Linked DNA regions of Prochlorococcus marinus XMU1402. The protein of the gene in region 2 binds, or shares a complex with, the protein of the main gene of each other region. Links are inferred from orthologs where the notes say so. Each region holds a gene or a part of one and is shown on either strand. Other genes may lie near its edges.

What was found.
Region 1: the proteins of HA141_RS00910 (region 2) and HA141_RS01535 are in contact, whole or in part, in a cryo-EM structure (PDB 6KHJ), measured with the Thermosynechococcus vestitus proteins. The link is inferred for Prochlorococcus marinus XMU1402 from one-to-one orthologs. Residues at the interface, in WP_011057128.1 of Thermosynechococcus vestitus: Pro17, His18, His19, Pro20, Ser21, Met22, Val25, Arg27, Met29, Thr31, Ile38, Asp39, Cys40, Glu41, Pro42, Val43, Ile44, Gly45, Tyr46, Leu47, His48, Arg49, Gly50, Met51, Lys53, Ile54, Asn57, Arg58, Pro65, Tyr66; in WP_011056552.1 of Thermosynechococcus vestitus: Leu46, Met47, Tyr48, Thr50, Ala51, Cys52, Phe54, Ile55, Glu56, Ala58, Ala59, Ile61, Gly62, Ser63, Arg64, Phe65, Asn76, Pro78, Thr89, Thr91, Lys93, Met94, Ala97, Leu101, Met123, Phe124, Ser126, Asp127, Ser128, Tyr129.

The regions. Positions count from the first base shown.
Region 1 is NZ_JAAORD010000001.1:281,083-286,164, forward strand. Bases 2,253-5,082 are described here. They hold HA141_RS01535 (NADH dehydrogenase subunit K), read right to left. Parts: upstream 4,120-5,082; coding sequence 3,385-4,119; downstream 2,253-3,384. Other genes in these bases: HA141_RS01525 (gluconeogenesis factor YvcK family protein), read left to right, coding at 2,253-2,858; HA141_RS01530 (NAD(P)H-quinone oxidoreductase subunit J), read right to left, coding at 2,855-3,385; HA141_RS01540 (NAD(P)H-quinone oxidoreductase subunit 3), read right to left, coding at 4,124-4,486; HA141_RS01545 (rubredoxin), read left to right, coding at 4,564-4,992; HA141_RS01550 (photosynthesis system II assembly factor Ycf48), read left to right, coding at 5,002-5,082. In the rest of the region: HA141_RS01515 (MlaD family protein), read right to left, coding at 1-544; HA141_RS01520 (ABC transporter ATP-binding protein), read right to left, coding at 550-1,335; more of HA141_RS01525, read left to right, coding at 1,473-2,252. UniProt on the Escherichia coli protein: NDH-1 shuttles electrons from NADH, via FMN and iron-sulfur (Fe-S) centers, to quinones in the respiratory chain. The immediate electron acceptor for the enzyme in this species is ubiquinone.
Region 2 is NZ_JAAORD010000001.1:166,319-174,575, reverse strand. Bases 5,283-8,257 are described here. They hold HA141_RS00910 (NAD(P)H-quinone oxidoreductase subunit H), read right to left. Parts: upstream 7,377-8,257; coding sequence 6,189-7,376; downstream 5,283-6,188. Other genes in these bases: rsmH (16S rRNA (cytosine(1402)-N(4))-methyltransferase RsmH), read left to right, coding at 7,415-8,257; HA141_RS00915 (acyl-CoA thioesterase), read right to left, coding at 5,727-6,179; HA141_RS00920 (AMP-binding protein), read left to right, coding at 5,283-5,723. Outside these bases: grxC (glutaredoxin 3), read left to right, coding at 1-209; gshB (glutathione synthase), read left to right, coding at 215-1,138; HA141_RS00935 (chorismate-binding protein), read right to left, coding at 1,131-2,543; menA (2-carboxy-1,4-naphthoquinone phytyltransferase), read left to right, coding at 2,645-3,562; HA141_RS00925 (o-succinylbenzoate synthase), read left to right, coding at 3,559-4,524; more of HA141_RS00920, read left to right, coding at 4,521-5,282.

The DNA.
Region 1 (5,082 bases), 120 kb from region 2 along the record:
TATCAAATTGATCAATAGAGTTGACTATGTTTTCTATTAAGTTTTCTTGATTTGATACTTTTAAAATTTGACTTATTCTATTAGTTATATTTGAAAGACTTGATAGTTGTTTCCCAGTGATAATGTCACCCTGACAAACAATTAATTTGGAATCGCATTTTTCTGATGTAGGTTTTGCGATGTTTTTAGGAATTATTTTTTCACTTGTTTCTAAAGCAACTTGCACATCTCCTCCAAGAAAAGAATTTGTAACCACTCTTGCAAATGCTGGCTTAGGGAGAACAATTTCAGGATTATTTAAAAATATTTTTGCTTTAATTGATTCATTAGTAAAAATGATATCTTCTATTGACCCTACTAAAATTCCTCTGTAGGTAACTGGCGATTTTTTGGATAAACCACTTGCGTTATTGAATTCCGCAAAGAGATACCAATTTTTTGAAGATAATCTTACTCCCCTCAGCCAAAAAGAAAAAAATGTAAATATCAAAATTCCTCCTAACAAGGAAAATCCAACTATTGAGTCTCGTAAGCTTCTACGCATAATTTCTAAATGTCTTTAGGTTGCATTGGACCATCAAGTTTCCCATGTCTAAATTGAAATACATAGGGATCATCACTTTCTTTGAATTCATCAATAGAACCTGCCCATCTAAATCTTCCTCCATAAAGCATTACAACTTTATCTGATGTCCTTTCTATAGTACTAAGAACATGGCTAACAACAATAGATGATCCTTTCGCTTTATCATTTGTCTTATTAATCAAATCTTCAATTCTAGATGAGGCAATTGGATCAAGACCTGCAGTCGGCTCATCAAAAAGTAATAAAGGTTTAGTTTGTGAATTAAGAGTTGGATCCGTAATTAAAGCTCTAGCAAAACTTACTCTTTTTTGCATGCCTCCGCTTAATTCGTTCGGAAGTTTTTTTTCAACATTGAATAAACCCACTTCAGCCAAACAATCACTTACGATTTCATGGATTAACTTTTTGGATAAGTTTTTATTTTTTCTTAGGAGAAAACCTACATTTTCTTCAATAGTTAAAGATCCCAGTAATGCTGGGTTTTGAAAAACTAGTCTTACATCAGGAGGATTATTTTGATCTAATCTTAAATATGATTGTTTTTCACCAAATATCCTTAATTCTCCTTTAGTAGGTAAAATCAAGCCTGCTAATATTTTTAGAATTGTTGATTTACCCGACCCTGAAGGGCCAACAATAGCTAATTTTTCTCCCTCATTAAGTTCAAAATTTAGTTGCTTAAGTACATTAATTTCACCCCAGCTTATCGAGAGGTTTTTTGCTTCAATTGCGTGTTTTGATTTTTTCAAAACCTATAAATGGAAAAATTCATCTTCCTTTACATATTGCCTATTTTTAGAAATAAAAAAAGTATGTTTTAATTTGATTTATAATGAATTTATGAAGTTTTAAATTAATTTGAGAAAAATAATTAAAGAGGTTTTTAATGAATAAGCGTAGAACAAGAATAAGTAGGCACTATAAATATTTTAAAAAGTCTAATTTTGGCTTAGTAAACAAAATTTCGCGAATCTTAAGTTGGCTTTTGCCAGGACTTGTTATCAAAAGATGGATGATGACATCTGCAATAGGATTTTTGACTTCATTATTAGGAATTGCAATATGGACAAATTTAAGGCCACTTTATTGGCTTATTGAAGTCTTTTTTTGGTTAATGACAGGTTTAACTAGTATCTTGCCTGTTTCATTATTGGGACCATTAATCTTCGTTGTTGGACTTTTATTAATCGGGATTGGACAAAATAGAAGTATCAACTCTATTCAAAAAGCACTTGTTCCGGAAAAAAGTACATTCTTAGTTGACGCATTGAGAGTTAAGAGTAAATTAAACAGAGGTCCTAATATAGTTGCGATTGGCGGAGGTACTGGATTATCTACTTTATTGAAGGGTCTCAAAAATTACAGCAATAATATTACAGCAATCGTAACTGTTTCAGATGATGGTGGAAGTAGTGGAATTCTTAGGAAACAGTTAGGTGTCCAACCTCCAGGAGATATTAGAAATTGTTTGGCTGCTTTATCAAACGAAGAACCCATTTTAACAAGATTATTTCAATATAGATTTTCAGGTGGAAGTGATTTAGAGGGACATAGTTTTGGAAATTTATTCTTATCAGCTTTAACAACCATTACAGGAAGTTTAGAAAAAGCAGTACAAGCATCCAGTAAGGTTTTAGCGGTTCAAGGTCAAGTTCTACCTTCAACGAATATTGATGTTATTTTATGGGCTGAATTAGAGGATGGTAAAAAAATTTTTGGAGAAAGTAATATCAGTAAATCTCAAAAAGCAATTTCAAGGATTGGTTACTTACCTGAAAATCCTTCTGCACTGCCAAGTGCTCTCGAATCTATAAAAGAAGCCGACTTAATTGTTCTTGGCCCTGGTAGTTTATATACTTCTTTATTGCCAAACTTATTAGTGCCAGAAATAGTAGATGCTTTATTGCAAAGTAATGCTCCTAAAATTTACATTAGTAATTTGATGACTCAGCCTGGTGAAACAGATGGACTTGATGTTTATAAACATATTAAATCAATAGAAAAACAATTATCAAACTTTGGAGTTAATACTCGAATTTTTAACGCAATCTTATCTCAGATTCATTTTGAAAAGTCTCCACTAGTGGATTACTACGAGAGTAGAGGTGCAGAACCAGTCAAATGTAATAAAGAAAAATTATTATCTGAAGGCTATTATGTTTTGCAGGCACCATTGTACTCAAAAAGGATAACCCCAACTCTGAGGCATGACCCTAGAAGGCTGGCAAGAGCGGTTATGTTTATGTACCGAAAATTAAAGAAATTAAACTAATAAGCATCTTGAAGTTCATAGAAATCTGGCTGAATATAATCTTTTCTTAATGGCCATCCTCTCCAGTCTTCAGGCATCAAGAGTCTTTTGGGATTAGGGTGATCAGTAAAATTTATTCCATACATGTCATAAGTCTCTCTTTCTTGCCAATCGCTTCCTTTAAAGATTTTATATAAACTAGGGATCGATAAATTAGAGTCTCTTTTCAAAAATACTTTTAATCTAACTTCTTTTATTTTTTCAATCTTTTGTAGATCATCAACAGTTATAAAATGATAGAAACTAACAAGATTTTTACCTGGTCCTTCGTCATAACCACCTTGACATTGGAGATAGTTGAAACCGTAATTTCTTAAGGCAGTTACTGCTTCATATAATTTGTTAGGTTCCACAGAAATGATTTCAATTCCTAAGTGATCATTAGATAAAGATTGATTTGGAATCCCATCTTTAGACAAGGATTGACTTATAAATCCATCTTTTTCTATCGAAGTATCTGAGGATTTGGCTAAACCGTCTTTTTCCATTACTTTTCTTCAGAATTAATAATTTCAGTTTTTTCAGAGTTTTCAGGAAATTCAGTTATTTTTTCTTTTTTGGAGGAAGGAATGGCTTTAGCTGAAGTTTTACTTAGATATTCACCTGTATTTTCTGAGAAAACAAGATTCATTTCATGATCAGATGTTATGTATCTGTGGGTTTGTTCTGATTTTGCACGCTCTAAAATTGATTCATTACCAACTTTTTTTCTTAATTTTATGACTGCATCAAATATTGCTTCTGGCCTTGGGGGACAGCCTGGAAGGTATAAGTCAACAGGTATTAATTTATCAACACCTCTGACCGCGGTGGTAGAGTCTGCGCTAAACATACCTCCTGTAATTGTACAAGCACCCATAGCAATAACATACTTTGGTTCTGGCATCTGCTCATAAAGTCTTACCAAGGCTGGTGCCATTTTCATCGTTACTGTTCCTGCAACTATTAATAAATCTGCTTGCCTTGGCGAGCTTCTAGGTACTAATCCAAATCTATCAAAATCAAATCTTGAACCAATTAAAGCAGCAAATTCTATAAAACAACATGCTGTTCCATATAAGAGGGGCCATAGACTACTTAGTCTAGCCCAGTTGTGAAGATCGTCTAAACTTGTCAATATTATGTTTTCACTTAAATCCGTGGTAACTTGCGGAGCACCAAGTGGATTACAAGTACCCTCTCTGATTTCTCTTATTGTTTTTGGGGATAATTGTGGATTCAATTTTTTAACTCCATTCTAAAGCACCTTTTCTCCATGCGTAAGCCAAAGCGATAACGAGTATTGCAATGAAAATTAATGCCTCAATAAATGCTAACAAGCCTAATCTATTAAAGGCAACAGCCCAAGGATAAAGAAATACTGTTTCAACATCAAATATAACGAAAACTAAGGCGAACATGTAATAACGAATATTAAATTGAATCCATGCTCCTCCTATAGGCTCCATTCCTGATTCATATGTTAGTTTTCTTTCCCCAGTTCTGCCTTTAGGGGCAACTATGAGATTAGTAACTAGAGCCAATATTGGGACAGCAGCCGCAATTAGGAGGAAACCTAAAAAATATTCATAACCTGATAATAAAAACATCTTAAAAAATTAATTTTGAATAAAAGTCGCTTAATTTAGCAAAATCTTTTAAAGTTCTTAAAGAATAATAATAAACCGTGAGTGAAAACATTCAACCAGCCTCTGAGGAAAACAAAATAGTTGAAAACTTTGAGAAAGAAGAACTTTCTAAAAACTCCTCTGGAGCAAATGTTGAACAACCTCTCATTAATTTAGAACAAAATAGATTTGAATGTAGAAGCTGTGGATACATTTATGATCCTTCCGAAGGAAATAAAAAATTAAACATACCCAAAAATACGCCTTTTTCAGAGTTGGATGGGAATACCTTCGCATGCCCCGTCTGCCGGGCTGGCAAAAACTTTTATAAGGATATAGGTCCTAAATCTAAACCTAGTGGTTTTGAAGAGAATTTGGTTTATGGCTTTGGTTTTAATAGTTTACCTCCTGGACAAAAAAATATATTGATTTTTGGAGGGCTGGCCTTTGCTGCTGCTATGTTCCTTTCTTTGTACTCTTTGCATTAATATATATAAATGAAAAAAATTATTACCAGTATTCCCAATCTTCTTTTAACAGTTCTTCTTTGTTTTGTATTAAGCAGTTGTTCATCTACA
Region 2 (8,257 bases):
TTCGAGCAAAATCACTACTCAAGAAAAAAAATGTAAATTTTACAGAATATAAAATAGATGGCGACGAAGATGCCAGAGCATTGATGATTGAAAGAGCTGATGGTAGAAGAACATTACCACAAATATTTATAGATAATGAGGGTATCGGAGGCTGCGATGATCTCTACGCATTAGAAAATGAAAATAAATTAGAAGCATTATTAAGCTAGATCTTATGAAATTTCTATTCGTAATAGATCCAATTAAAAATATAAATCCCTTAAAAGATTCAACTGCTGCTTTAATGCAAGCATCATCAAAAAAAAATATTGAAATCTGGAGTTGTACTCCTCAAGACCTGGAAGCTAGAGGTGATGAAGTATGGGCATCTTCCGTAAAAGTTGAAGTAATTCCGTGGATTTCTTTCAAAGAGAATGATTGCATACCTCTCGCCGAATTTAATTGCATTTGGATGAGAAAAGATCCTCCTGTAAATGAGGCTTATTTATATGCAACCCATCTTTTAGAAGTTGCCGAAAGAAAAGGAGTAAAAGTAATTAATAAACCCTCATCGTTAAGAGCGTGGAATGAAAAGCTAGGTGCTTTAAGATACAGCCACTTAATGGCACCTACAATAGTTGCGAGTAAGGTAAAAGATCTTATTAATTTTGCAAATATAAATAATGAAGTAGTCATAAAACCTCTTGGAGGAAAAGGTGGTCAAGGTGTTATAAGGATAAATAAAAATTCTCCAGGAATTAAATCAATCATTGAATTAATCACTTCTCAAGAAGAATTACCCGTTATGATGCAAAAATTTATTCCTGAAGTCATAGAGGGTGATAAAAGAATAATTATCGTAAACGGAGAAGCAATTGGATCAATAAATAGGATTCCTCAAGGAGGCGATTTTAGGAGTAATTTAGCTATGGGAGGCAAGGCTGAACCCACATTATTAACAGAAAAAGAAAAAAGTATCTGCTCAGAATTATCTCAACACTTCAAAGATGAGGGTTTATTTTTTGTAGGTATTGATGTAATAAATGGAATGCTTAGCGAGATTAATGTAACCAGTCCAACAGGTTTAAGAGAAATAGAAAATTTATCCAATAAAAATGTTTCAGAGGAAGTTATTGAAAAATTAGTAGAAATTATCTAGGATTTTTAGCGCAAAATATCTGTTTTACTATAGATTCAAATTTTAATTTAATCTCATCTATTTCTTTCTCTAAAACGGAGCCAGAAACTATACCTGAACCTGCAGTAAATTCAATATTTTCTTCAATACATCTTGCGCCTCTTATTGTCAAAAGAAATGAAGCATTGCCTGATGAATCCACCCAACCCATTGGAGAAGCATAATTTCCTCTAGGGAAAGACTCAAGAGTGTTTATCCAATCCAATGCTGCATTTTTTGGGTATCCACACACAGCTGGAGATGGATGTAAGTTTTTAAGCAATTCAAAAGGACAAATATTTTCAACTTTAGAGAAAATGAGTGTTTGCAAATGAGAAATATCTCCAAATGAATTTACCTTGATATCACTTTTTTTAAAGTTTGTTATTTTTGAAACTTCTAAAGATTTAATCAAATGTTGTATTACATAATTATGTTCCTTTAAGTCTTTAGCACTTTTTAGGAGTTTCTTAAAATTTGAATTAGTAGATATAGTTCCAGCAAGAGCCTCTAAAGTTAAATAAGGTTTAGAGAAAGAAAATAATTTTTCTGGGGATGCTCCAAATAAAATATCCTTACTATTCCTTTTCCAAACGTATCTACATGTATTTGGTTGCTTCTTTTTAAATCTTTTTAAAATTTCTACTAAATCTAATTTATTTTTAAGTCTTATTTTAATCCTATTCGCTAAAACTATCTTTTCGAGGATATCTTTCTCTACTAATTGAATTCCTCTATTTACTACTTTTTTCATGTTTGTTTTAGAATTTTCTAAGGAGCTTGAGAAATCATCAATAAAAGGGGAATCAAAACTAGTTTTTAAGCTAGATGATTTTATTAATTCTGAGCCAGAATTAATAACTTGATTTCTAATTGTCCATATTTCTTCAATTAATGTTCTTAATGATGATTTACCTTCAACATGACCATTGATTCTTAACCAGCAATTCTTGCCACTTTTAGTAATTAATATTTTTGGCAAAATGGCTTCCAAACTAGGGATATCTGAAGGTAAATTCTTATTATTCAAATTTTCAGAGAAAGAAAATAAATAAATAATTTTTGAAAGTGCAGAATTATGCGATTCATTAGTTAAGTTAATTAAATTTTTAAAATTCTCAGAATTAAACTCTTTTGCTACCTCAAATCTTTTTGGGCCATCCAAGGTAACATATTTACACTTCTCGAAAGCTATATATGAAATGCCATCAGATTCCTCCCAAAATGAAGAAAACGGATATTTATTTATTAACAATTCATAAACTTGAAATAAATCAATACAAGGAATCTCAACACAAATACTTACTAATCCAGAATTTTCAACTTTCTTATCGAAAGAGGAAAATACATCTTTTAAAAAATCTGTTAAGTTTAAATCATTTTTCATTACTTATTGAAAATAACTAAAAATGATGCAATAAAGTAAAAAATGTAACTCAATTTATAAACTACATTCAATAATTATCTAATTTTGCGTGTTAATTAAAAATGGACGAAGATAAAAAAAAATTATGGAAAAAAGCAATAAAATGGCCTCTTTATTCTGTTGCCATACTTCCAGTTTTAATAACAGGGGCTTACTTACTCAATCAATATGAAGAGGTAAAAATTTATAATTTGATTTCATTTACTTTAGCTGCAATTTTGATATTACTTTGGGAAAATCTAACTAATGATTTATACGACGCAGAAACAGGAATCGATGAATTTAAATTCCATTCAATAGTAAATCTTGTAAAAAATAAAAAAATAATTTCATTTATTGCATATACATCTTTAGTTATTGGTTTATTAATAATTTTAATTATTTCAGTATCAACAAGTATAAACATTTTTATTTTGGTGGCAGCTTGCTGCTTCTTAGGATATTTATATCAAGGTCCTCCTTTTAGATTGGGTTATCAAGGTTTAGGAGAACCATTATGCTGGCTTGCATTTGGACCTTTTGCGTACTCTGCAGTCTTAATTGCGTTAAATCCGTCTAATATTTACTTCGAAGATATTCCATGGAAAGTTTCTTTATTACTTGGTTCAGGACCTTCCTTGGCAACAACACTCGTATTATTTTGTTCTCATTTTCATCAAATTTCTGAAGATAAAAAGCATGGGAAAAATTCACCTTTAGTTCGCTTAGGGGCAAAAAAAGGTTCTCAATTTGTGCCTTGGATAATTTTTACAATATATATTTTTCAACTTTTCACAATAGTTTATGGATTTATTCCAGTGTTTTGTATCCTTTATTTGCTTAGTTTCCCTCAAGCAATAAGACTTATAAATTTATTAAAGTCTTCGTATGCAAAACCTTCTACAATAAAAAATTGCAAATTCGTCGCAATAAAATTTCAAACTCTTAATGGAATTGGTTTAATCACAGGATTAATATTTAATTACTATCTAAATAAATGAACTTAATATTTCAAAAAAAATCTTATAGCTTTAAGTTATCGGCCAAAGTAGAAAATTCTAAAACCAATTACCATACAAAATCGGGTTGGATAATTAAATTAATAAGTAATGATAAAAAAATAGGGTTTGGAGAAGTTTCACCGCTACATAAAAAAGACTTAAAAAAGTGCGCGAAACAACTAGATATGATCCCTGAGTATATAGAGGAATTTAATTTATCTGAGCAAATAAATATTTTTCATCCATGCATTCAATCTGCAATAAATTCTGCATTAGCAGAGATCAATGGAAAAATAATTTTTAAAGAAAACTACTACTTTGATGAAATTGGTAAAACAGCCATATTGTTAAATCATGAAAATGTAGTTTCAGATCTAAATGATATTAAAAAAAGACATTGTGATATTGGAAAATCATTAACCTTAAAATGGAAAGTAGCACTAAAAAATAACCATGAGGAAGAAGCAAAATTAGAAGAAATTTTAAGCAAAATAGGTAATAATATTAAGTTAAGAATAGATGCTAATGGTTCTTGGGGAAGAGAGATAGCTAATAGATGGGCTGATATTTTGAAAGATAATAAAAATATAGATTGGTTAGAACAACCTCTCTGTGTTGATGATATTGATGGAATGACAGAACTAAACAAAAAAATTCCAATAGCTTTAGACGAATCACTTTTAAAATTTCCAACTTTGATTGATGAGTGGAAGGGTTGGCAAATTAGAAGGCCTTCTCAAGAAAATAATCCAGTTAAGCTTTTAAGAGAATTAGAAAATAAAAAAGCTTTAATATCTATAAGTACCTCATTTGAAACTGGAATAGGAAAGAGATGGCTCAATCATTTATCTTCTCTACAATTACAAGGACCAACGCCAAAAGTTCCTGGTTTAGCAATGAATAAATTCCCTAATTCGTTTCTATTTTTAAATGAAGCAAAAAAGATATGGGATCAACTATGAAAAATAAAATTCATACTATTGAAGTTGAAAATAACGAAACTAAATCTGTAGAAAAAATTATCGAAAAAATTAGAGAGAATAAAATTATTTATGTAAAAAACAAATTTTATGAAGACAAAGATGTATTAGATTCAATTACTGAAAATGGGCCAGCAATTATCTTAAACAGTAGTGGGAGTTCTGGAAAACCGAGACAATGTTTTCACCATTTAAATAATCTTAAATTATCTGCAACTACATCAGGTCAATGGCTAATAGAGCAAGGATTTGAATTACAAAACTGCTTAATTTTAAATACTTTACCCCTGAACCACATAAGTGGATTAATGCCAATTTTTAGAAGTCAAACTTGGGGATGTGATTGTATTAATATTTCTCCGAATTTGATAAAAAAAACTCGAGAACTTTTACTTTTCACAATTAAATTTAAAAAAAACAAAAAACACTTGATTACGTCATTAGTACCTACCCAATTACAAAGACTTTTAGCTCAAAAAGATGGAATTAGTTGGCTAAAAATTTTTGATCTAATTTGGGTAGGTGGAGCTTCAATTTCAGACGAAACTGCAGAACAATGTATAAAAGAAAAAATAAAATTAGCACCTTGTTACGGCTCAACTGAAACAGCAGCAATGGTTACTAGTTTAAAACCAAAAGAATTCTTGATGGGTTTTAAAAATGTTGGAGAAATACTACCTGATACAAAAATAAGAATTAACGCACAAGGATTAATAGAGATAAAATCAGCCAGAATTGGAATTGAAATAATAGACTCTTTAAAAACTGAAAATTTCAAAAATAAAAATGGGTGGTGGCAAACAAGTGATTTAGGTGAAATTAATCAAATCAATAATTCTTTCTATTTAAACTTTGTTGGAAGAAATGATAATGCCTTTAATTCAGGAGGAGAAATCGTTTTCCCTGAAGTAATTGAATCTAGATTAAATGATTTCATTATGAAAGAAAATATCCCAATTAATAAATTCAATATTTCAAAAGTATCTAACAAATTATGGGGAAATAAAATTAAAGTAATAGTTGAATTTAGAGAACTTACAAATAATAATATTATTGAAATTTCTTTAAATTTATTAAAAAAATTTTCTCAAAGTTGGCCTAAACATGAAAAGCCTGAAAAATGGATTGTTAAAAACAAAAATAGCATTACAGAAAAAATAAACTATAAATTTAAAAAATAATTATTAGCATTCTTTTAAATTTGTACTCACATTAGAAGCCTCTATCCATCTTTCTAACTGATCGGGAAGTTCTATTTTATTTCTTGAATCAATATCTAAAGAACAATGTATAATTTTCCCTTCGGCTACTTTATTTCCATTTTTTATAAAAAAGCTATTTACTTGGAACAAATGAGTATTAATTTTATGAGGGGTAATTTTTACTTTTAATAAATCTCCAATTTTTATAGGCGCAAGAAAGTTTGCTTCACAATTTACTATTGGAAAAATAATTTGACTTTTACGTATAGAAAAATCTGGAAAAATATCTTGAGAAGGAATCCCATAAATTTCAATACTTTCTTCCCAAGCTTCATGCGACCATTTTAATAAGTTATGAAAATGAATTACACCTGCAGAATCACAATCACCAAATCTTACCTTCTTCTGCAATATTAACCAGTCAGAGGGGTTCATTTAAAGAAATTATCTATCAACAGATCCCATAATGACATCTATTGAACCAAGGATTGCCATAATATCAGCGATTTTGGCACCTTTAAGAATATGAGGCAATATTTGCAGATTATTTAAATCAGCTGCTCTGATTTTAAATCTCCATGGGGTAACTTCATTATTTCCTTGAATAAATACACCTATTTCTCCTTTGCCGGACTCTAATCTTGTATATAATTCTCCGTTAGGAATTTTAAAAGTTGGAGCAACCTTCTTAGCTACATATTGATAGTCGATACCAAATATTTCACTTTTCTTATCTTCAGTCGCCATTCTTTGAGCTTCTAAATTTTCTGTTGGACCTCCGGGAATCATTTTGCAGGCTTGGCGAATGATGCTTAATGATTGTCTCATCTCTTCAACTCTTACTCGATATCTCGCATAACAATCTCCTTCTTTTTCTGAAGCAATCTGCCAATCAAAATCGTCATAACATTCATAACTATCGACTTTCCTTAAATCCCAAGAAACTCCAGAAGCTCTAAGCATTGGTCCAGACAAAGACCAATTAATTGCCTGGTCTCTTTGTATTGTTCCTAGACCTTCAATTCTTTTTCTAAAAATTGGATTATTTGTGATTAATTTTTCGTATTCATCTATCTTAGGACCAAACCAATCGCAAAAGTCTATACATTTTTCTAACCATCCGTATGGGAGATCACATGCGACACCACCTATCCTAAAGAAATTATTATTTATTAGCCTTTGTCCAGTAGCAGCTTCCCAGAGATCATATATCATCTCTCTTTCTCTAAAAATATAGAAAAATGGAGTTTGAGCTCCTACGTCTGCTAAAAAGGGACCAAGCCATAAAAGATGATTAGCAATACGATTAAGTTCGAGCATAAGAACTCTGATGTAACTAGCTCTTTTGGGAACTGGAATATTAGCTAATCTTTCAGGAGCATTTACTACAATAGCTTCATAAAACATTCCTGCTGCATAATCCATTCTGCTTACATAAGGGACATACATTACATTTGTCCTATTTTCAGCTATCTTTTCCATTCCTCTATGTAAATATCCAATTACTGGCTCACAATCAATGACATTCTCACCATCAAGAGTTACAACTAACCTTAAAACCCCATGCATTGAGGGATGGTGAGGGCCAAAATTGACCACCATTGGTTCTGTTCTAGTCTCTAGCTGAGCCATTCGAAATTTAACTTCTAAATAAATCTTAGTCGAAAGTTATGCAAACTGACCTATCTGATTCATCTTTTTTCAATCATCAATCAGTCATGACAGATGAGATTATGGCCTCATTAGAGCATTACCCACTTATAAATAACAATCAAATTAAAGGAATAGACGCAACTTTAGGCGGAGGCGGGCACTCTTATCATTTATTAAGAAAATATTCAGATTTAAATATAATTGGACTTGATCAAGATCCATTCGCAAGAAAATCAGCATTAAAAAAACTTGACGAGTTTAAAAGTAGGATTGATATAAGAGCTTCAAATTTTGCGGATTTTGTACCAAAAGAGAAAGTTTCTTTTGTGATTGCAGATCTTGGAGTAAATAGTAATCAACTTGATGACCCTAAAAGAGGATTTAGTTTCCAAAAAGATGGTCCGCTTGATATGCGCATGAATCCTTTGCTTGATTTTGATGCAGAGAAATTAATTGAGTCTTTAAATGAAAAAGATCTAGCTAACCTAATCTATAAATATGGAGATGAGAGATTATCAAGAAAGATTGCTAGGAAAATAAAATTTGATTTGAAGGAAAATGGGAAATATTCTGGGACAAAAGAATTAGCTTATTCTATTGCAGGCTGCTTCCCACCAAAACAAAGATATAAAAAATTACATCCAGCCACAAGAACATTTCAAGCACTAAGAATTGCTGTTAATAAAGAAATTGAAGTATTAGAAAAATTTTTGCAAGTTGTACCTGAATGGCTTTTGCCAGGAGGTATTATTTCTATTATTAGTTTTCATTCCCTTGAGGATAGGTTAGTTAAAAGTTGTTTTAAGAATGATCAAAGACTAAAAAACCTGACAAAAAAGCCAATAACTCCTTCCGAACAA